Regions from separate parts of the Yersinia sp. SCPM-O-B-9106 (C-191) genome, predicted to be linked through region 3. Evidence: predicted binding sites of a transcription regulator. Region 3 holds the regulator's gene; each other region holds the start of a gene.

Region 1 (7,578 bases), 510 kb from region 3:
TGATCACGATAATGGCAGCAAAATTGCTGGTATCTCCCCAAATATTAAGGATAACCAGCGCAAAAATAGGCAGGAGAAGGGAATATTCGTGATGGCGAGATTTAGATCGGCCAGGATCATTTTGCGACTTCATTTCGAGCACGCTCCTAATAACTTTACTGCGCTAAATGGGCATTAGAGCCATTTAACGATAATTAAGTGCCGTATTGCAGGCTAAGTAGCTTTAAGACTAACAAATAACAGGGAATTGTCGCAGGAAATTTACAAGGTTTTAACGGGAAAAGGCAAAAAAGAATCAGTAAAATGGACACGACAAAGTAATGTCCATTGATTCTACAGATATTAATGAGATCTAGTCGTCAATATTGTCCATCACTTCATGGCGTTTGTGATGATAATCCTCTTCATTCAAACCCTCACGCCAATAAGGGACGGCATAGAGTTGCTGGCGGTCACAGCTTTTTTCACGGCGCAGGTAACGGCGCAACTGCACCACCATCCGGTCTTCACCGGCCAGCCAAAATGTCGCTTCTTCCATCGGCAAATCCAGTGCGCAGAATTGGGTGACAACATCATCGGTTTTCTCGGTACCGCCAATAATCCAACTAAGTTCAACACCCGCCGGTTTCACCAGATTAAGCACATCTTGCGGAGTATCGACACGAATAATGGCATGCCCTTGCGCATTGGCGGGTAATGTTTCCAACAATGCGGCGATGGCGGGCAGTGAAGAAGGATCTCCAACCAGATAACTGTATGTTGCCGCAGGTAGCATGGTTTCAGGCCCGCCAGGATTCGTTATCCCTATCCAATCACCCACTTTGGCATGACGAGCAAAATCTACCGCTGGGCCGCTATGGTCATGAATGGCGAATTCAATGTCTATTTCACAAGTTTCAGGACGGATGGCGCGAACAGAATAGGTTCGAACAATGGGGCGCACATCTGCTGCGGGCCATTGTGGGCCTTTCTCGCCAAGAACCGGTAATTCCGGCTGTGTTTGATGGGCTAATGGTAGGAAGACTTTCAGATGCGCCCCAGCACAATCAGCTGGGTAGTTATGCAATGTTGGGCTGTGGAAAGTGATTCTACGCAAATGTGGGGAAGTGTCTGCCACCTTTCTTACCTGCACCAAGCGCGGAGGAGTTGGACGATATTTAGGGGGGGCTGAGGTTGCTGTGGTTGATTTTTGGGTCACAGTCTTTCCTTCTGATTTTATGGTGTTTTATAAGAGATGAATTATACCATTAATAAATCTTAATGATAATTATTTGCATGAAAGTAATTTTTATAAAGACAAGTTGCATAAGAACAATATAAGAAACACGAAAAGCGGCATTGATCGCGGCGGGAGCAGGGCAAGGTGCTATATTAAAAAGTTATTTATTATAGCCGATTTTGTTTTTGAGCATTTGGCTGAGTCAAATTTGCCATGTTCTATAAATTTTTATTTTTTGAAAAATAAGGCTATTTCTCAATTTCACGTCTAAAGACACCTTTTTAGGAATGCCATTCACTTTGCTTAGTACAAAAAAACATAAGCAACGGTTTTTTTGTATTTGTTTGTCACCCATATCCCCCGTAAATCTATTGCTACCCCTCGGACGTGAAGCCGCCGCAGCATTATTGGTGACCTTCACTCACCGCCTATCTGTAACGCCGGGTTCTTTGGGTATATCAAACAGAATGAAATGAAAGGGGCTTAGTATGAATTTCCAACAGCTTAAAATTATTCGGGAATCAGCCCGTTGCAATTACAATCTGACCGAAGTGGCAAACACACTATTTACTTCGCAGTCCGGTGTCAGCCGGCATATCCGCGAGTTGGAAGAAGAATTAGGCATTGAGATATTCATCCGACGAGGAAAGCGGCTATTGGGGATGACTGAGCCGGGCAAAGAGTTACTGACCGTCGCGGAGCGCATGTTAAATGATGCTAATCAAATCCGCCGTCTGGCAGATGTATTTAGCAATAATGATAGTGGGCAGCTACATATAGCGACTACACATACTCAAGCACGTTATAGCTTACCGCGAGTGATTAAAGAGTTTCGCTTGTTGTATCCGCAGGTCAAGTTGGTGATTAGCCAAGGAAATCCGCAAGAAATTACCGCGATGTTGCGATCCGGCGAGGCCGATATCGGCATTGCCACTGAATTATTGATGAGTGATGAATCTGTCGCAGCATTTCCTTATTATCGCTGGCACCACGCGATTGTGGTGCCAGAAAATCACCCATTAACACAAGAATCGAACATTACTCTGGAAACCTTGAGTACCTTGCCATTAATTACTTACCGGCAAGGAATAACTGGCCGTTCCCGTCTGGATAATGCTTTTAAAAATGCAGGATTAACCCCCGATATTGCCCTCAGCGCACAAGATTCTGATGTCATTAAAACCTATGTCGAACTGGGCATGGGCGTAGGTATTTTGGCGGATATGTCTTATGAAGCACATCGCGACAAAGGTCTGGTACGGCTCAATGCTGAGCATCTGTTTGATGCCAATACAGTATGGTTGGGGTTAAAACGGGGGCAGTTACAACGTAACTTTATCTGGTTCTTTATCCAACTCTGCAATCCAACACTTTCCCTACATGACATTAAAGAGAAAGTGTTGGCGGAAGCAGTAGATGAAGTGGTGCTTGATTACGAAATTTAGCTTATCAGTAAAATGGTCTGATGATTCTGACAAAATCGTCAGTCAAGATCATCATTGTCCGGGGTAAATTGCACCCGTACCTCTGTCCCACCTGATTCCCGTTGGCGAATATCACAATGCCCATTCAGGCTGGCGGCTCTATCATGCATAATCATCAGGCCGTAATGATTTGGCCGCTTACTGGCTTGACCAATCCCACGGCCATTGTCGATGATTGACATGACGATATCACCTTGCTCGACCATGACGTTGACTGCGGCCTCACTGGCGCGGGCATGCTTATAAATATTATTCAGTGCTTCCCGCGCGATATTGACCATATGAATGGCTTGATGGTTAGGAACTGCATCTGGCGGTAAGTTGAAATCGAGTGTAATAGGCAAGTTGGCGCGCTCGCTGAATTCATTGACCAATGTTTGAAGTGCGGCCTGTAATGTCGCGGCATTGAGTTTCAAACGGAAGGTGGTCAGCAACTCACGTAGTTGGCGGTAGGCAGTATTAAGTTCATCGCGCATTTGCTTAATCAATAACTTACTGGGTTCTGGCAAGTCCGGAACCTGAATTTGCAAACAGCTAATTTGTATTTTCAAACAGGAAAGTGACTGAGCGATGGAGTCATGCAGTTCGCGGGCAATGGCGGAACGCTCTTCCATAAGCAGTAATTGCTGCTGGTGTCTGGCCTGACTTTCCAGTGCCAATGTGCTGGTCAATTGCTCAACTAACATATTCACTAATTGTTGCTGATCTGAATTGAGCGGGTTCTCTGAAGGAAGCTTTGCCAGTAATAAGCCATATTGACCCAACTTATCGGACAAACTCCAACTAAGAGATTCCCGTGATGCCGCACGATCCGCAACAATAGATGAACCGCTAATAGTTAACTGAGTCGGGCGATTTTGCGGCGGCAAATATTCACCATCCAAAGCATCAGTCAGTTGTGAGCGGTAAAGGTGATTTTCATACAGACAAATTTGTACATTCTCCAGCGGTGTCAGGGTTTGCAATTGCTCAATCACTGGCACCAAACGTTCACTGAGTGGCTGATGGGTATGCAACTGGCGACTGCTATGATAAAGGAAAGCCAATACTTGGTTTTTCTGTTGTAAATCAGCCGTTTTCTGGACGACACGTTGCTCCAAATCACTATAAATTAATGAAAGCTCCTGCGACATGCGGTTTAATGCGGTTCCCAGCATCCCCATTTCGTCTCGCTGATAGGGTTGAGTGAAGCGCTTGCTGAAATCACCGCGGCCAATTGCGTTCGCCATCGAGATCAATTGCAGCCATGGGCGCAATAAACGGCGGCGGAGATAATAAATAGTGGCGATCATCAGCCCCAGAGTCAGCACAATGAAAACCAACTGAATCATAGTCACCAGCAATAGGCGCTGCTCGGTTTTATGGTCGATAGCGAGTACCAATGCATCCAGTTGGTGGACAAAATCGGCCACACTGGTAGCGACATCATCGGGCTGCTTAGCTCGTAGCAGTTGTGGTTTTAAGGTCGTTTGCCAGTAACGTTCAATTTGCTGGTATTGGCTAGTTAAGCCCTCCCGTTGGAGTGAAAGCTGTAAATCACTGCTGGTTTTATCTTGCTCCAGTGCCGCCAGATAGGGTAAATCCCCCTTATCTAGCGGCACCATGGAAAGCAGCCGATAACTTTGCATGCGCAGGGAACCTGCTTTATTGATTGCATGCGCATTACCTTGAATGCTTTGAGCCATCCATGACGAAATTGTCATACCCGCCAACCCCAACATGCCCAGTAGTATCATCAGTAAGGCAATCTGATTAACTAATGGAATTAGGTAACGTTTCATAAAGTGGCATTCCTTTAACCTATAAGCGTGGCAGCCTTGCCGTGTTTAATCCCGCAATATTAGTGTTAGTGGGATTTCATACCGGCGGCTGTCATCATCATACGGAACAGCATGGAAACTGCCAATAAAGCCAGCACACTGCCGCACCAGATCAGTAGCATCCAACCGACTCTCTTCCACCACGGGGATTTTACTGGCTCAAGTGGTTGGGAAGATGATTGTGATTTCATCATTCAGTGATAACCCTGTTCGTGATTGATTTTTCCCCTGAACACATAGTAGCTCCAGAAGGTATAAACCAGAATGATTGGGATAATAAACAGTGCGCCGACCAGCATGAATCCCAAGCTCTGTGGTGGGGCGGCTGCTTGCCATAAGGTAATTGATGGCGGAATAAGATAAGGCCAAATGCTGATACCTAATCCGCTGTAGCCCAAAAACACTAACAACAAAGTCAGCAGGAATGGGGCATAATGCCCGCCATGTTTGACGGCGCGCAGTAAAGACCCGCTTGCCAATAGCACCAATAATGGGACGGGCAGGAACCAGAAAAGATTAGGTAAGCTGAACCAACGCGCCGCAATTTGTGGGTGGCTCAGGGGTGTCCACACGCTGATAATGATAATAATGAGTAGCATCATCAATGTCAGTGGCCTTGCCAGTTTTTGCATTACTTGCTGCACATGACCGTCGGTTTTCATGATGAGCCAGGTACAGCCAAGTAGAGCATACGCAATGACCAGACCCAAGCCGCAGAACAGTGCAAAAGGGGTAAACCAATCAAATGGCCCGCCACTGTAGCTGCGCCCGGTGACTGGGAAGCCGTGAATAAATGCCCCGACTACCATGCCCTGAGTGAAAGTGGCAATCAGCGAGCCGCCAATAAAGGCTTTATCCCAGATATGCTGTTTTTCCTGGCTGGCTTTAAAACGAAACTCAAATGCAACACCACGGAAAATGAGCCCCAGCAGCATTAAAGTCAGCGGAATAGCCAGAGCATCAAGAATAACCGCGTAAGCCAGTGGGAAAGCCCCCAGTAGCGCCGCGCCACCCAGCACCAGCCAGGTTTCGTTGCCATCCCAGACTGGGGCGACGCTGTTCATCATTAAGTCCCGATCCCGGCTGTTTTTAACCAGCGGGAACAGAATGCCAATCCCTAAATCAAAGCCATCCATCACCACGTACATCATGGTGCTAAAGACAATAATGACAAACCAAATCAGTGGAAGATCAATGCCCATCATGAGCTCCTCTTTGGGTTATTGTCGGACGTCAATAAATCGCCATCAGCATTAAGCGGTTCACGAATTGCTGACAGAGGGCGAGCTGGCGTGGCGTGTTGACCGGGGCCACCTTTATCTTGTTGATGACCTTCATGCGCTTTTGGTCCTTTGCGGATGAGCCGCATCATATAGGCGTAACCGACACCAAAGACTGAGCCATACACCAGGATAAATATCAGCAAGCTGATGCTCATATGTATCTCACCATGGGATGAAACTGCATCACTGGTGCGCTGTAAACCATAGACAATCCACGGCTGGCGGCCCACTTCGGTGGTAAACCAGCCCGCCAGAATAGCAATCAACCCCGATGGCCCCATCCACAATACAAAATAAAGGAAGGGGCGTGACTGATACAGACCACCACGCCAACGGAGCCACAAACTCCAAAAACCGGCCAAAATCATTAACATGCCTAACCCGACCATAATGCGGAAAGACCAAAAAACAATGGTTGAGTTCGGGCGATCTTCCGGTGGGAAAGATTTCAGCGCTGGGATCTGTTTTTCCAAGCTGTGAGTCAGAATAAGACTCCCTAAATAGGGGATTTTCAGCGCGAAATGGGTTTTCTCTTGCTTCATGTCCGGCCAGCCAAACAGGATAAGCGGCGTAGGTTCACCGGGTTTATTTTCCCAGTGCCCCTCAATGGCTGCAATTTTAGCCGGTTGATATTCCAGTGTATTTAGGCCATGGGCATCACCAATAACGGCTTGCAGTGGGGCGATAATCAAGGCCATCCACATTGCCATCGACAGCATTTTTCGCATCGCGGGGGTATCGCGTTTGCGCAGTAAATGCCAGGCGGCAGAAGCACCGACAAAGAATGCTGAGGCCAGAAAAGCGGCGGTCGACATGTGCAGCAAGCGGTAGGGGAAAGAGGGGTTGAATATCACTTTTAGCCAGTCAACCGGCACCACTTGCCCATTAATCACTTCAAAGCCTTGGGGCGTTTGCATCCAGCTATTGGAAGCCAATATCCAGAAGGTCGACATGAGGGTGCCCAATGCCACCATGCAGGTGGCAAAGAAATGCAAACCGGGGCCAACACGATGCCAGCCAAACAACATCACACCAAGAAAACCGGCTTCGAGGAAGAAGGCTGTCAGGACTTCATAAGTCAGCAGCGGGCCGGTGATGCTGCCTGCAAATTCAGAGAAAAAGCTCCAGTTAGTGCCAAACTGGTAGGCCATCACCAGACCAGAGACGACCCCCATACCAAAGTTGACGGCAAAGATTTTTGACCAGAAATGGTAAAGATCGCGGTAATCCTCATTTTTGGTTTTTAGCCATAAACCTTCGAGCACCGCCAGAAAGCTGGCCAGCCCAATAGTGATCGCTGGGAAGATGATATGGAACGAAATGGTGAAAGCGAATTGGATCCTGGCCAACTCGAGAGCGGTTAAGCCAAACATAGCGACCTCGCTGTAAACATGGTACTGCCTCATCAATCTAGAAAATAAATCGCGCCATATTGATTATTCGGGAGAGCTGCAACGGGCGATTATTTCGGGTGTAAACTTGGCAGTTAGTTAACCATAAGTTAAAGTGGCTATAATAGTGACAATTAATTAAATCTTACCTATAACAGTTGGTCTATGACGCGATATGAACAGTTAGCGCAACAAATTCGGGCGCAAATACAATCCAAGGTCTGGCAAGCGGGCGACAAACTGCCTTCATTGCGAGAAAGTTGTAAGCAATCGGGGTTAAGCTTAATGACCGTGGTGCAGTCTTATCAGTTACTGGAAAGTCAGGGCTGGATCGTGGCGCGCCCGCAATCAGGATATTATGTTGCTTCGCGCCCGACCCAA
Region 2 (7,578 bases), 2.1 Mb from region 3:
TATTGCCCAAACGCAGCAAGTGGGCGATGGCATCACACAACAGCTTTTCCGGCGGGGTTTGTGGTGCCCGGCTGGTGAACTGTTGCCGATGTTGTGGGGCGGGCAGCGCTTGCCTGTCAATCTTGCCGTTTACCGTCAGCGGCATTTCATCCAACACCATCAGGATCGCGGGCACCATATAATCTGGCAAGCTCGCGGCCAATTGATCCATTAGCCGGGCATTAAGATCTTTACTCTGGCGCAGTTGCGCATCGGGTACCACGCAGTAGCCAATAAGCCGATGGGTCGCGCCGACCGCTTCGGCGATAACCACTGCGCTACTGACTGCCGGCAAGACCACCAGCGCGTTTTCGACTTCGCCCAGCTCAACCCGGAAACCGCGCACTTTTATCTGGTGGTCGGTGCGCCCGACAAAATCCAACTGCCCCTCTGCCGTCCAGCGCATCAAGTCGCCGCTGCGATACATCACTTCGCCGTGACGGAAAGGGTTGGCCACAAAACGCGCCGCGGTTAAATCAGGCCGGTTCAGATAACCACGAGCCAACCCTTTACCGGCAATATATAACTCCCCCACCGCACCTATTGGCACTTTGGCGAGTTGACTATCCAGCAAATAGACTTCGGTATTCGCCACCGGGCGGCCAATAACCGGTTGCATCGCCACCTGGATATTCGCGCCGAGGGTATCTATGGTGTATTCCGACGGGCCGTAGAAGTTAACCACGTTCAGTTCAGGATGCTGTTTCAGCCGCTCCCACAAACGCGGTGTGGCGGCTTCACCGCCAATCATAATAAAGGCGGGCTGGTGATGCCCAGCCTCCAGTAAACCGCTATCGATCATTTGCGTAAAGAATGACGGGGTAATGTCCATGGTGTCGATTGGCGTCTGATCCATCATCTGCACCAATGCATAAGCATCACGGCGCATTTCTTCATCAAAAATGACCATCTCGCAGCCCATCATCATCCAGAACAGCGGTTCCCAAGAGGAATCGAAAGAGAATGATGCGGTATGCCCCGCGCGCATCCGGCGGGTATTATGCCGCTTAAATTCCGCCATCGCCGGGCCATACAGGTACGTGCGGTGCGCCACGAGCAAATTGACTAACCCGCCATGGGTGCTCATGACCCCTTTAGGTCGGCCAGTCGAACCCGAGGTATAAATCATGTATGCCAGATGTTCACCGTGCAGGGAATGCTGGCGCTCTGCATCAGTAATGGGCCGAACAGAGAAAGCCGTGCATTCCTGCTGGAAGCGCGATTCATTCAGGCAAACTATTTCCATCTCGCCGGTGATAGCCAGTGAAGATAACAAACTTTCAGTCGATTGATGGGCTAGGAGTAAGCGCGGTCTGGCGTCCTCGCACATTTTGGCGAGCCGCTCCATCGGGTAATCCAGATCAAGCGGCATGTAAGCTGCGCCACTGGCCAGAGTCCCCAAGATGGCGACCAGCGAATCCACAGTTCGCGGAATACCAATCGCGACCACATCATCAGCCTGAATTCCTCTGGCGATCAATGCTCGCCCTAGTTGGGCCACACGGTCAGAAAGCTGGCGATAAGTCAGACTTTGCTTGCCACAGCTCACCGCAGTGGCATCCGGTTGCGCACTCACTTGTTGCTGGAAAATATCCAGCACCGACACCACCCCAGCAGGCAGACTTAATTGCGGGCCTTTAGCCCAACTATCAATGCGTTGCAGCTCCTGCTGTGGCGTCAATATGAGGTCGCCTACCGTGATTTCGGCTTGGGCCGCCAATTGCTGCAACAAGAATTGTATCCGCTCGCCATGCTGATGCAGGCTGGCGTGGTCATAGCGCCCCGCATTTGCCAGTATTTCCAAGGTCAATTGGCCGTTATCAAGGTAGAGATCAAACTCGACATCATCGACCGGGCCGGAGGCCAAGGTGTGGGTAACGCCGGTTATTTCCCCCAAATTCAGGGCGAAATCGAACATTTTAAAATTCAGTACCGGGCCATATAGCGCCCGCTGGGAGCCGACCATCCCCAAATCACGCCGTAATTGTTCCGCTTCATAGCGCTGATGTTGACGCACCGTTTTCAGCTCGCGCGCCACTGCGCGCGCCACATCAACAATCTGCATTTCGCGCCGTAACGTTATCTGCAATGGCAACACATTCACCACTGGCCCGGTGGCGGTCAAGGCGACTGATCCCATGCGGCGCATAAACGGGCACCCTACCGACAAGCGCATTTCGCCGCTAATACGGGCGAAATAAATCAGCAACAGCGCCATTGCCATATCGGCAGCGCTCAGGCGCTGTGCTGCGCCCCCTGCCAGTAAACGGCCAAACGAGTCAGAGTCGATATTAATCCGCTGACGCAATACGCGATTATCCGTTTGCTCTGCCCGGGCGGGCGAGTTCAGGGGGGAAAGTGTGTGTGCGGCGGGTAAATCCGCAGTATGTTGTTGCCAAAATTGCTTATCGCGCAGCTCGGTTTCTGACCCCGCATACGCCAAATATTCACTAACCACATCGCTAAACGGGGTAAAAGGGGATTCCCCAATAGATTTCCCTTGCAATAATGCAGTGTAAATATCGGCAATACGGCGGGTAATTGCGGTGAAACTGAAGCCATCAAGCAACAAATGATGATAACGCTGATACCAAAGCCATAGCGGCTTGCCATTTTCATCAGGAACACGAATAACCCAGTGTCGATACAGTGGCTCCTCGCCATCTAACTGTATCGGAGCCTCAGTATCCTCCCACATCAATGTCAGTGCGGCCTGTCGCCCATCGGCGCGAGCACTGAAATCCAACCACTCCAGCTTAGGCATGTCAGCCGCCTGGCGCTGTATGGGAATGCGCTGCATCGGGCCATCGTCGCCATCAACAAAACGCGCATGGAGAGTATCGGCCTCCGCCAGCCCTTGGCTAACGGCACGGCTAAAGAGTTCCCTCTCCAGCGGCCCCGCCAGTTCAATATAATGGGCCACGGTAAACATGTTCTTTTGCTGACTTAACTGATCAGCAAACCAGATTCCGGGCTGTGCCGCCACCAAGGGCAGCTCGACAGCAGCAACAAGGGAGATTGAATCCTCTGACACGATGGGTATTCCTTTTTTTGGCAACACAGGATTTATTGCAGCAGGTGGAGCCGCGATAATCCGATAATTCCTTTAGCCCACGGCCCGCGTTATTGCAGGCCAGCCTCTGCACGAATCAAACTGGCCGGGCGCATGTCGGTCCAATTAACCTCAAGATATTTCACACAATCTGACCGGCTTTGCGGCCCATGAACAATTTCCCATCCTGCCGGAATCGCCGTAATCTGGGGCCACAAGCTGTATTGCTGCTGCTCATTGATCAGCACAAAAAAAGGCAGATCTTCGTTATCAAACGGGTTGGTGGGTGTTTCTGTTTCATTGTTCATGGCGTAAATGTTCATGGCGTAAATATCCTTATTTTGAATCTGAGGAACCTAATAAAAAGTGCAATCCATCAATCAAGCCGCCACGCCAGCACAAGGAATCGTGGCCCCCTGAATAAACTCGGTAATGCAGCCGATGCCCAGCCTGCCGCAGTGCTTCACTCATGGCCTCATTAACTTGATAAATCACATCTTCACGGCGGCCCGCCTCCATAAAAATATCCAATGGATGGTCAGCGCCCACACCTTGATAAACCTGCTCTGTCAGCCAGCCCTGCCGCTCGGCAGTTCCGGCGGTTAGTGCTTTGAAATTGTCGACATCTGGCCACCAAAAGGAACCTGACTGACTCAGCACACAACCAAAACGCTGAGGCCAATGTAATCCGGCATAAAGCGAAGCTAGCCCGCCAAAACTCTGTCCGGCGACTAGAGTGCGAGAGGCTTTGTCAGTGAAAGGTTGCAACAAGGCCACTTGTGGCAGTAACTCCGTTTGCAGCGCTTGCCAGAAATCCTGATTGCAGGGCAATTCCACTGCGCGATGAGGTTGGTCGATAATGTCGATCAAGATATACACACTGGCAGGTAGGCGTTCGGCTTCAGTTTCTCTGTCCAGCACACCAAAAATCGATTGCCCATGCGCCCAATATTGACCATCGAGTAAAATAGCCAGCGGCCGCTCAGCTTTATCTTCGGCACCGAGTGTGTGGTAAATCCACACATTACGGCTATTACCGAGCAACTTGCTATTCCAGCTAATCAGTTGCAGCCGTTTTGGGTCTGTTGGGAGTTTTTGGCCCGCATCAATGGGCTGCCAGGCCGTCTGGGGCAAAGCATCGGCTAAATGCACCGCCGAAAGTGGTTTCCCGCGATAGCTGTAATGGGGAGCTGTAGGATTGAACGGATCGTTTTCAGCTAAATCCATCAGTGAGATCCACCAATTGCGCTGCGCCTGACGGCGCTCTTGTGGTGTCCCCTCAGGTAAATTCAAACAATGTTCTTCAACAACAGGAATAAAACTGTAGCTGCCCCGGAAATCAGATTCCACTTCAGCCTGCCAATACCAAACATTGCTCTGGCCCAGGCGCTGTAGAGTTTCAGGATTGGGACTGTGGTGATCAGTCACGCCGTTAACATCAATATAGACACGGCTATAAACAGCGCTCCCCGCCTTGGCGGGCGGCTCCCGCCAGAGGAATGTCAATTTCACCTTGCCAGCAGTAACCGGCTCCACCAGCGGTGTTCCCCGCAGTGCAATCTGCTGCCACCATGTATCACTGCCAGCCAGAGGGTCTGCTAACAAACTCTGGCTATCAATCTGTTCATTTGTCGTGCTCACACCCAATCCTTTTGATTTCATTGCCTAAGTTTCTATTCACTACACATCAAGACACCACACATCAAGCCAATGTATGTCCACAAGCAACCAAATTAAATATATTTGTGTTTATTGTGTGAATACAAATAATATTGAGAACCATTAGTATTTGCAATACCATATGCATGTTCATTCTTGAGTACCCCTTTATTCCCGCAATATGAGTAAGGGCGTTCTGCGGTGCCGAGAAGGAATTGAATGGGCAGAAAGTTTTCTTATCGCCATACCGGTTAATAAATAAACCCAATAGATTTCAAGATGTAGGAAGGCGGTAAAGGAGATAATCCCAATGAGCTTACACAAGTAAGTGATTCGGGTTATTGAGTGCAACCAACACCTGCAGTTTGCAAGATGAAAGGTATAAGGCCGGATGGGTTCCAGCACGTTTTATTATTGTGTTTCTAGGTAGGGATAAATCATGTTTGATATTTCAGGCAAGAAGATGCCAGGGAAATTGCTATTCCGGGCAAGCTACGCATCAAAAACCTTATTAACCTCTGCACTTATATTAATACCGGCTCTACAGGCTTTCGCGGCAACCACCGCGAAAGAAGCAACGGCGACAAAAGAAGATAAATTAGTGGTGGTTGCCAAAGCAGGTAGCGGGCAACAAGATGATGGTTTCGTTGCTAAAAATAGTTCAACCGGCACTAAAACCGATACCCCGCTTATCCGTACTCCACAATCCATTTCCGTGATTACCAGCCAGCAAATGCAGGAGCAAGGTGCAACTTCCGTGGCACAAGCATTGCGTTATACTGCCGGTGTCGTGCCGGAATATCGCGGTGGTTCCAATATGAATGATGAAGTTATCATTCGTGGCTTCGGCTACGCACCGCGTTTTCTGGATGGATTAAGCTACAACTCGCTGGGTGGCGCACGGCGCGGCGGCCAGATTGACCCATGGTTATTGGAGCGAGTTGAAGTCGTCCGTGGCCCGGCCTCGGTGCTGTATGGCCAGGTCAACCCAGGCGGCCTGATCAATATGGTCAGCAAGCGCCCGACAGCCGAAAGTATTCATAAAGTGCAGGTCGGGGCTGGTAATAATAGCCGGGCAGAAGCCGCCTTTGATTTTGGCGGTGTGTTAGATGATGAGGGTAAAGTTCTCTATCGCCTTAATGGGATTGGCAGGACACAGGATGATGCAGTTAATACCTATAAGCAGGAGCGTTTTGCTATCGCCCCAGCAATAACTTTCATCCCGAACGAAGACACCACTTTTACCTTACTGACCAGCTATCAGAAAGAACCTAAGGCCGGCTCGCGTAACTTCTTACCGGCAATTGGCACGGTGTTTGGTACCCCCTACGGCAAAATACCTTACGATTTTAACGTCAGTGACCCGTCATTTGATCAATCTGAACGCGAGCAAACTTCCGTCGGATATGCCCTTGAACATTACATCAATGACACCTTTAAATTCCGCCAAAATCTGCGTTACAGCCACAACAAGCAAGATTACAAATATCTGGTCTTTATGGATTTACTGGCAGATAACCGCACAATGACCCGTCGCCCGCAAATCGAACGCCAGACCACGGCCGAGTTTGCAGTCGATAACCAGTTGCAAGCCGATTTCTGGACGGGACAGCTAAATCACACGGTGCTGACGGGGTTAGATTATAAACGCACCCGTATTGATAGCCGGTTCTATATGGGTAAAGTGCTGCCAGCATACAATTTGGATTGGGTATCACCGACTTATGGCCTGAATATTAAGGACAGTGACCTGTCGCTCAATAGCAGTGATTTAACCAAACTTGATCAGGTCGGGATCTATTTACAAGACCAAATTGAGTTAGATAAGTGGAATTTCCTGCTGTCGGGGCGCTATGACTGGTCACAGTTAAAAACAATGAACCGTAAAAGCGTCACGCAAGATCAACAAGACGATAAAGCATTTACTGGCCGTGGCGGTGTGTTATATGCCTTTGATTCGGGTATCTCGCCCTATATCAGCTACAGCACCTCATTTGAACCTAGCACTGCCAAAGGCGCTCCTGGTACGGGTGCACTAGACCCCGTAACAGCACGTCAGGTCGAGTTAGGCATTAAATACCAGCCTCCGGGCAGTAGTACCCTACTGACCACCGCACTGTATGATTTACGTCAGAAAAATATCAGCCAATACGACTCAGTGCTGGCCTACAGTGTTCCCATTGGTGAAGTCCAGTCCCAGGGGATAGAAACACAATTAAACAGTGAAATTAACGACAATATCAACCTGATCGCCGCTTATACCTACACGAAAGGCAAAGTGCGTGAAACCAAAAATGCCGCTGAACTAGGCAAAATGCCATCACGAACACCTAATCATTCGGCCTCATTATGGGGAATGTATAGCTTTGATAAAGGTGTGGTGGACGGCTTGTCTACTGGCGTCGGTGTGCGGTATATCGGCACCAGTTGGGGTGATGGAAAAAACAGCTTTAAAGTCCCGGCGGTAACACTATATGACTGGATGATGCGCTATGAACTGGGGCAAGCACTGCCCGCGATGAAAGGCACCAGTTTGCAGGTTAACGTCAACAACATATTCAACAAAGAATATGTGGCCAGTTGCGCACAAATGGCGGCCTGTTTCTATGGCAGTGGTCGTGTCGCTACCGCAACCGTCAGTTATTCTTGGTAAGTTTTTATTTTCAACCGCGCCGGTGGCCCATACTGGCGCGTTTTTTATCCTAATGGGATAAGAATTGCTTAAAGAAAAGTAAATTTTCGCCCTCTTCCTGCTGTAATTTTAACAATAAATTGAACAAATTCAGCCGAATAACATTTCAGAAACTTTTTGTTTTATTCCGTGTAAC
Region 3 (7,578 bases):
TGAAGCAGGGCAAAGAAAAAGAAGCCAACGAATTCCGTCTGGTTGACCCGACTGATGATTCTCAAACGACCTCGGTTCAACTGTATGAGCGCAAAAGTTATCTCAACCCATGTCTGGATTCTTCTAAGCGCTTTGTCGACAAAGTGATCGGCGAAATGGCTCAGATGCATAAAGAAGCCGGTATGCCGCTAAACACTTGGCATTTTGGCGGCGATGAGGCCAAGAACATCCGTCTGGGGGCCGGGTTCCAGGACAAAAATAGCCCGATTGAGCCGGGCAAAGGCATCATTGATAAGAGTGTTGAAGATAAGCCGTGGGCCAAATCACAGGTTTGTCAGGACATGGTCAAGCAAGGAAAAATTCAGGATGTTGAGCATCTTTCCAGCCACTTCGCCATTGAAGTCAGCAAGCTGGTGAATGCCCACGGCATCGAAAAAATGCAAGCCTGGCAAGATGGCCTTAAAGATGCCAAAGATTCGAAAGATTTTGCGACCAAACGTGTGGGCGTTAACTTCTGGGATACCCTCTATTGGGGCGGGGCCGATTCAGTCAATGATTGGGCCAATAAAGGCTATGAAGTGGTCGCGTCCAACCCAGATTATGTCTATTTCGACATGCCGTATGAAGTTAACCCAAATGAACGCGGTTATTACTGGGCAACTCGCTTCAACGACGAAGCCAAAGTCTTTAGTTTCGCGCCGGATAACATGCCGCAAAATGCTGAAACCTCGGTCGACCGCGACGGTAATCACTTCAGCGCCAAGAGTGATAAACCTTGGCCGGGTGTGCACGGTATTTCAGGCCAATCATGGAATGAAACTGTTCGGACTGACGAACAGATGGAATACATGATTTTTCCGCGGGTATTACCACTGGCCGAACGTGCCTGGCATCGTGCGCCATGGGAGCAAGATTATAAAGCGGGCCGCGAGTACAAAGGTGGCGAAACCCATATGGTCGATACTAAGGCGTTGAACTCAGATTGGCAGCGTTTTGCCAATATTATGGGACAACGTGAATTGGCGAAACTGGATAAAGCCGGTGTTGCTTACCGCTTACCGGTTCCGGGGGCGCGTGTCGTTACAGGGGAGTTGGAAGCTAACATTTCCTTGCCGGGGCTGATTATCGAGTATTCCACTGATGGCGGTAAGCAATGGCAGAAATATGATGTCAAAGCCCAACCTAAAGTCAGCGGTGACGTGTTGATTCGCTCGACAAGTCCGGATGGTAAACGTAGTAGCCGTGCGGAGCCGGTTAAAGTCTGATTATTGCTGTCAAAGTGCTGTGTCTGATGTTAACTCCTGTTTGCCAGGCTTTTATACCCGTTATACTTCAAGCTGCATGTGCGTTGGCTGTCTTTGTTCGCCCCAGTCACTGACTTGTGTCAGCTCCTAGGGATTCGCTCAATTGCCGCCTTCCTGCAACTCGAATTATTTAGGGTATAGGTAAACAACATTATGTGAAGTTGAGTTGATGGTTTTTTCCCCGGCGAGTCCGGGGTTTTTTTTGTTTCAAATTCATGTGAATGGCCATTAAATGAGTAATGAAAAAATGAATTTGTCACGAAGAGAGGGATGCAGGAGATCAGTAACAAAAATGACCACCTGACTCCCAACTGAAATAACTTGTGGGAAAGGCGGCCATCTTGCGAATTGCTTATTTCAGCATTATGTGAAAATCTTTATATGATCAATGAGATAAAACCATATTATTTTGGATCGTGCGCAGACTCGTCTTCACGGCAATTGCCAGTGGCACAGTGGCCATAGAGATACAGGCTATGATTGGTCAGCTTGATGCCATGCTTTTCAGCAATATCACGTTGCTGTTTTTCAATCTCTTCATTGCTAAATTCAATCACTTTGCCGCAATCCAAGCAAATCAGATGATCGTGATGATGCTGTTGCGTCAATTCAAAGACTGATTTACCGCCTTCGAAATTGTGGCGGGTCACAATACCAGCATCATCAAACTGGTTCAGTACGCGGTAAACCGTCGCCAGACCAATTTCTTCACCGATATCGATCAGCTTTTTATAAAGATCTTCCGCGCTGACGTGATGGTTAACCGGATCTTGTAACACTTCCAGAATCTTAAGCCGGGGCAGCGTTACTTTAAGGCCTGCATTTTTTAAGGCTTTGTTGTTGTCAGTCATGCGGATTCAGTCCTATTACTATCGATTCAAATTAAGGCCGTTCAGCCTATGACATCCGTGGCGCAATATTCTCAATTGCGTCTCATTATAGAACTGCTAGCCCCAAATGAAAACCGTGGTTGTTAACAAAGATATAATTGCACACTTTGCCCCATTAATCATGCAATGTATTGATGGGTGGGATTGTTGCATCATTTAAGTATATGGTTGCTGGGTGTAACGTTACAAATTTGTAGCGGTTTATTTTCATTTTGCACGGATGAATATGCGGATCTGTGGGCGGCTTAACAAGTCTATTCGTCATCCTTCAAGCTGCATGTGCGTTGGCTGCTCTCGTTACTCGGCCAGTCAATGATTCGGGCCTCACTCACTTGCCGCTTTCCTGCAACTCGAATTATTTAGGGTATATAGCGAGAGGCGTTAGAGGTAACGGAAACGCGGTTTGATGTTTAACATCACCCTCGCGTTTCCGACACGGCAAGTTAACCGGTAATTTCAGCGAGATTCAGTTCTTCACTGATCTGTTTTACCCAAGCGCTAACACGTTCATTCGTCAATTCTGGCTGGCGATCTTCATCAATAGCTAAACCGACAAAGTGATCATCATCCGCCAAGCCTTTGGAGGCTTCGAAGTGGTAGCCTGCGGTTGGCCAGTGGCCGACAATAGCAGCACCGCGTGGTTCGATGATATCGCGCACAGTCCCCATCGCATCACAGAAATATTCTGCGTAATCTTCTTGGTCGCCGCAACCGAACAACGCGACCAGCTTGCCGTTGAAATCGATCTCTTCCAGTGTCGGGAAGAAATCATCCCAATCACACTGGGCTTCACCGTAATACCAGGTTGGGATACCGATCAGCAGAATATCGAAGCTTTCTAAATCTTCTTTGCTGCTTTTGGCAATGTCATGAACCTCAGCAACATCTTTGCCCAGTTGCTTTTGGATCATCTTGGCAATGTTTTCGGTATTGCCAGTATCGCTGCCAAAGAAAATGCCTACAGTTGCCATATAACTTAATACCCTTAAATTCAAATAGTTATGCAAATTACTGAGCGCTCTGCCCAATAATATAACACATGTATAGGGCCATATAATGCCAGAAAATCTCGCCAGGCCGATATCAAGTTTATGCGATATAAAATTTTTGTGAGTCGCTCAACCTTATAACGTCATTGCCGATAACCTTCATGTAACCGAAAGGTTGCAATTTGCGGTGCCAGGGGGGAAACCGTCAAATGAAAATTTGCCGGGAAAGGAGTTGTCGTTAGCTGTATGGAACGTCCTTTATTGCTTTTCGGTCATCAAATAACACCAGGATTTTAACGGTAAGTATCCGATATATAAGGGGAACTAACATGCAGTTTTTAAGAAATATTACCATCAGAGCCGCACTACTTTGGGTGCTTGGGGCTTTTTGCCTGCTATGGGGCGGAGTATCGGGTTATACATTGTTATCACTGAATCAACTAACACAATCCACTAATGCCAGCAGTGTGTTGGTTGAAAATATGAATTTGGTCAATCAGGGGACGGATCAATATTTTCGGATGGTTACACGCCTGGCCCGTTCAGTAGATTATCGACAGGGCGGTAATATTGCGGATGCCGATAAAGAACTCAAATCATCCAATGTTGCACTTGAGAATCTGAAAAAAAAGTTGGCGCAGTTTAAAGCCATCGACCATGCACAAATTGACCCCGCATTGGTGAATGGGGTGATTGATGGGTGGAGCGGATTAATTGATCAGGGTGTGACGCCGCTGTATCAGGCGGCAATGGATAACAATAGCGCGGTCTATGAGGACTTAGCCAAAAAAACAGTGCCAGCGCTAAGTCGCCAATATGGATCTGTTGCGGAGGATTTTAATCATGCCGCCTCTAAAGCCATCGGTGTGGCTAAAGAGCAATTTGCTCGTCTGACCAAAATCAGTAGCATGATATTAATCTCTGCTTTGGTGGCGGGATTAGTGATTTTGCTAGTAACGGATCGCTACCTGGTCATCAACATGGTGCGCCCGCTGGATAATATTCGCGCACATTTTCGGGTGATTGCTTCAGGCCAGCTTGGGCAGCCCATCGCGGATTTTGGTCGTAACTGTGTCGGGCAATTGTTTCCACTGCTACGTGATGTGCAGGCCAGTTTAGCTAACACGGTAAAAGCTATCCGCAGCAGCACGGATGGGATTTATCACGGGGCGGCAGAAATTTCTGCCGGTAATACGGATTTATCATCGCGCACTGAGCAGCAGGCGGCGGCGTTGGAAGAGACAGCCGCGAGTATGGAGCAGTTGACGGCAACGGTAAAACACAATGCAGATAATGCACATCACGCCAGTCAACTGGCGGCAAATGCTTCTATCACCGCCAAAAAAGGGGGGGCGCTGGTGGCCGATGTGGTGCATACCATGGATGATATCTCCGCTAGTTCACGCAAAATAGCCGAAATTACCACGGTAATTAACAGTATTGCTTTCCAGACCAATATTCTGGCACTAAATGCCGCCGTTGAAGCGGCCAGAGCCGGAGAGCAAGGTCGGGGGTTCGCCGTGGTCGCCAGTGAAGTCCGCAATCTTGCTCAGCGCAGTGCACAGGCGGCGAAAGAGATTGATAGCTTAATAACCGAATCAGTAAGCCGTGTTAGCAGCGGTTCGGCATTGGTAGAAAGTGCCGGGATAACTATGGATGAAATTGTTCGTTCCATCACCAATGTCACCGATTTAATGGGCGAGATAGCCTCGGCGTCTGATGAGCAAAGTAAAGGCATCACTCAGGTCGGGCAGGCGGTGGCGGAGATGGACAGTGTGACTCAGCAAAATGCTGCGCTGGTGCAGCAAGCTTCCCGAGCGGCGGCTTCGCTGGAGGAACAGGCGGCTCAGTTAAACCAAGCGGTAGCCGTGTTTAAATTGCGGTCAGATGATGAGCGAGCCAAACCGGTAACCAAACCTCGGGCTACGGTTTTAGCGGCGACGCCGACGAGTAAGGTGGATAACAACACAAACTGGGAAACTTTCTAGCTCTATTTTTCAAAGACTGTTTTTCAAAAACGACTGTAAGGATATTGGCGTGGCGTAATCACTTACGCCACGCCGTCGTGATAACCGATGGGGGTAAAACCAATGGGGGTAAAACCAATGGGGTTGAAACCAATGGGGGCTAAAACCGACAGGATTAAAACCCTTTTTGTGAGTGTTCTAATTGAGCCAGTAACATCTGTTCAATCAGTTCACTACGGCTGATGTTACGCTGCTCAGCAAGGCTATTGAGAGCATCGACGGCATCGGCATTAATCTTCAGTTCCACGCGTCGTAAGCCACGTACTTTATCGCGCCGTAGTTGATTTCGCTTATTAATTCTAAGCTGTTCATCACGGGATAATGGGTTTGTTTTCGGGCGCCCCGGACGGCGTTCATCTGCGAACAGATCCAGCGTCGTGCGATCCGTTTGTTCTTTTGCCATAGGTAGCGGTACTACAAGGGATTTACATCAGAAATTTCTGATGATTCGGTTTACACGTTTCAGGCCGATACCTTCATTAGTTGACATCGCTCATAACCCTGCAATGTCAACTAATTTCAGTATGAACTAACAGCCTGAATTTGCATTTGCCACCAAACTCCGCAGCAAATTTATAGCGCGCCATAATACCCTAGCCAACCGAGCAACGACAATGCTTTACTGTGATTAGATTGGTCTAATTCATTCTTTTTTGCACAATTTTTCCACAGGAAATACATTTCTTTTCCCCAGGGTATGATTTTTAATCAACATCCATTGCGCGCGGTTCATTTTTTGTTCAGCACTATTTTTCGCCGCGGCTGTTTTCAGTGATAAAACAGCTTTAATCTATAAATCGGTGAATTGCGCGTAACACAGAATCCGGTTTTTCCGCATGAACCCAGTGGCCGGTTCCGGCAACGACATGAGCTCGGGCTTGCGGAAACTGGCGCGCAATCTCATCGCGATAACTGTCTTGAATATAGGGCGACAGTTCACCGCGAATAAACAAAATAGGGTGTGAGCTAGGGGGGATCGGCTGCCAGCCAACAATATTTTCGTATTGATCCCACAATGCGGGCACGTTAAACCGCCATTCTCCATTGTGGAATGATTTCAATAAGAACTGAATAACGCCGTCTTCTTTTATGAATTCGCGCATCAACTGAGCGGCTTCCTGGCGTTGCGTCACCCCTGCGGCACTGACCGCATTAAGGGCGGCGAAAATGGTTTCATGGCGGCGCACTTGATAATTGATCGGCGCGATATCTATCGCGACCAGTTTTTCAATGCGCTCGGGTGCGATTGGCGTCATGGCCATTGCCACTTTACCGCCCATGGAATGGCCGATAATAATCGCTTTTTCTATCCTGAGGTTATCCATCAACTCCAGCACATCCTGCGCCATGCAAGGGTAATTCACTGTGGGTGAGCGAGGGGATAAACCGTGGTCGCGCAAATCGACCTGAATCACGTCATGGTCTTGATGTAAGTCACGGGCCAGTACCCCGAGGTTATCCAAGTTACCAAATAGCCCATGGATCAGAATAATGGGTAGGGAAGGGCTAGGAGAAAGTGCATTTTGTAAGCGGAAGTTTAATTTCATGGCGATGTTCATACAGAGAGACATTCTGCTTAGGTTAGCATGACTGAATGTACTTGAAACCAAAAGTGAGAATGAATGTTATCTGCCATTATCCGGGCAGATAAATCAATCAATCCTTTCTGTGGTTAGTATTTCTACAGCATCTTCATCCTATGAGGTTCTCCAATTTAAGTATTGGTCACTGCTGCTCTTGGATGCTGATAAATAACCCTCTGCTGCTTAATTACCTATCTAATCATGCTGTTTAGTGATCCAATCATATTGGCGGCAATCCAAAGTCATTGAGGGGAAAGTTGGATGCCCCCCTAGAGTCTGTTAATCTAACGGAAAGTGGCGAAGTATCGTGAAACCAGATGGTTGAAAAATGTAGATCAAAATTAAATTTTTCATGAACTGTCATAAAGAATATATAAAAATCAATTGAATTATTGTTTTGGATAAAGATGAAAACTATTGAACTCGACGAAGAGCTTTATCGCTATATCGCCAGCCATACGCAACACATTGGTGAGAGCGCGTCCGATATTTTGCGGCGCATGTTGAAGTTTACGGCCGGTCAGCCGATACCCAGCTTATCTACTCATAACTTATCAGCTAATAATGAAGTAGCCAAAATAGCGCCAGCTTCGGCGCCACGGGATCGCGTACGCGCAGTCCGTGAGTTGCTGCTGTCCGATGAGTATGCTGAGCAAAATAGGGCGGTTAACCGCTTTATGTTGGTGTTATCAACACTTTATACCCTGGATGCACAGGCATTTGCCGAGGCGACCGAATCTTTACATGGCCGTACTCGAGTTTATTTTGCTGGTGACCAACAGACT

What was found. The regulator Fur, encoded in region 3, represses iron uptake genes when iron is present. The targets are predictions, from matches to a motif close to ATAATAATGAGAACNACTATCAA.
Positions count from the first base shown of each region.
Region 1: OP863_RS08810 (siderophore-interacting protein) is a predicted target of Fur. The motif match lies at 1,255-1,277, and genes of this name have one in related genera.
Region 2: fes (enterochelin esterase) is a predicted target of Fur. The motif match lies at 4,858-4,880, and genes of this name have one in related genera.

Region 1 covers NZ_CP110791.1:1,908,808-1,916,385, forward strand. The annotation lists gene chaA (sodium-potassium/proton antiporter ChaA) at 1-133, opposite strand, end outside; gene OP863_RS08810 (siderophore-interacting protein) at 353-1,198, opposite strand; gene cbl (HTH-type transcriptional regulator Cbl) at 1,708-2,664, shown strand; gene narX (nitrate/nitrite two-component system sensor histidine kinase NarX) at 2,703-4,484, opposite strand; gene OP863_RS08825 (DUF2474 domain-containing protein) at 4,550-4,717, opposite strand; gene cydB (cytochrome d ubiquinol oxidase subunit II) at 4,718-5,725, opposite strand; gene OP863_RS08835 (cytochrome ubiquinol oxidase subunit I) at 5,725-7,179, opposite strand; gene OP863_RS08840 (PLP-dependent aminotransferase family protein) at 7,363-7,578, shown strand, end outside.
Region 2 covers NZ_CP110791.1:3,724,268-3,731,845, forward strand. The annotation lists gene OP863_RS16875 (non-ribosomal peptide synthetase) at 1-3,073, opposite strand, end outside; gene OP863_RS16880 (MbtH family protein) at 3,163-3,414, opposite strand; gene fes (enterochelin esterase) at 3,428-4,732, opposite strand; gene OP863_RS16890 (TonB-dependent siderophore receptor) at 5,190-7,403, shown strand.
Region 3 covers NZ_CP110791.1:1,400,719-1,408,296, forward strand. The annotation lists gene OP863_RS06430 (beta-N-acetylhexosaminidase) at 1-1,265, shown strand, start outside; gene fur (ferric iron uptake transcriptional regulator) at 1,709-2,155, opposite strand; gene fldA (flavodoxin FldA) at 2,638-3,165, opposite strand; gene OP863_RS06445 (methyl-accepting chemotaxis protein) at 3,513-5,171, shown strand; gene ybfE (LexA regulated protein) at 5,326-5,613, opposite strand; gene ybfF (esterase) at 5,996-6,757, opposite strand; gene seqA (replication initiation negative regulator SeqA) at 7,201-7,578, shown strand, end outside.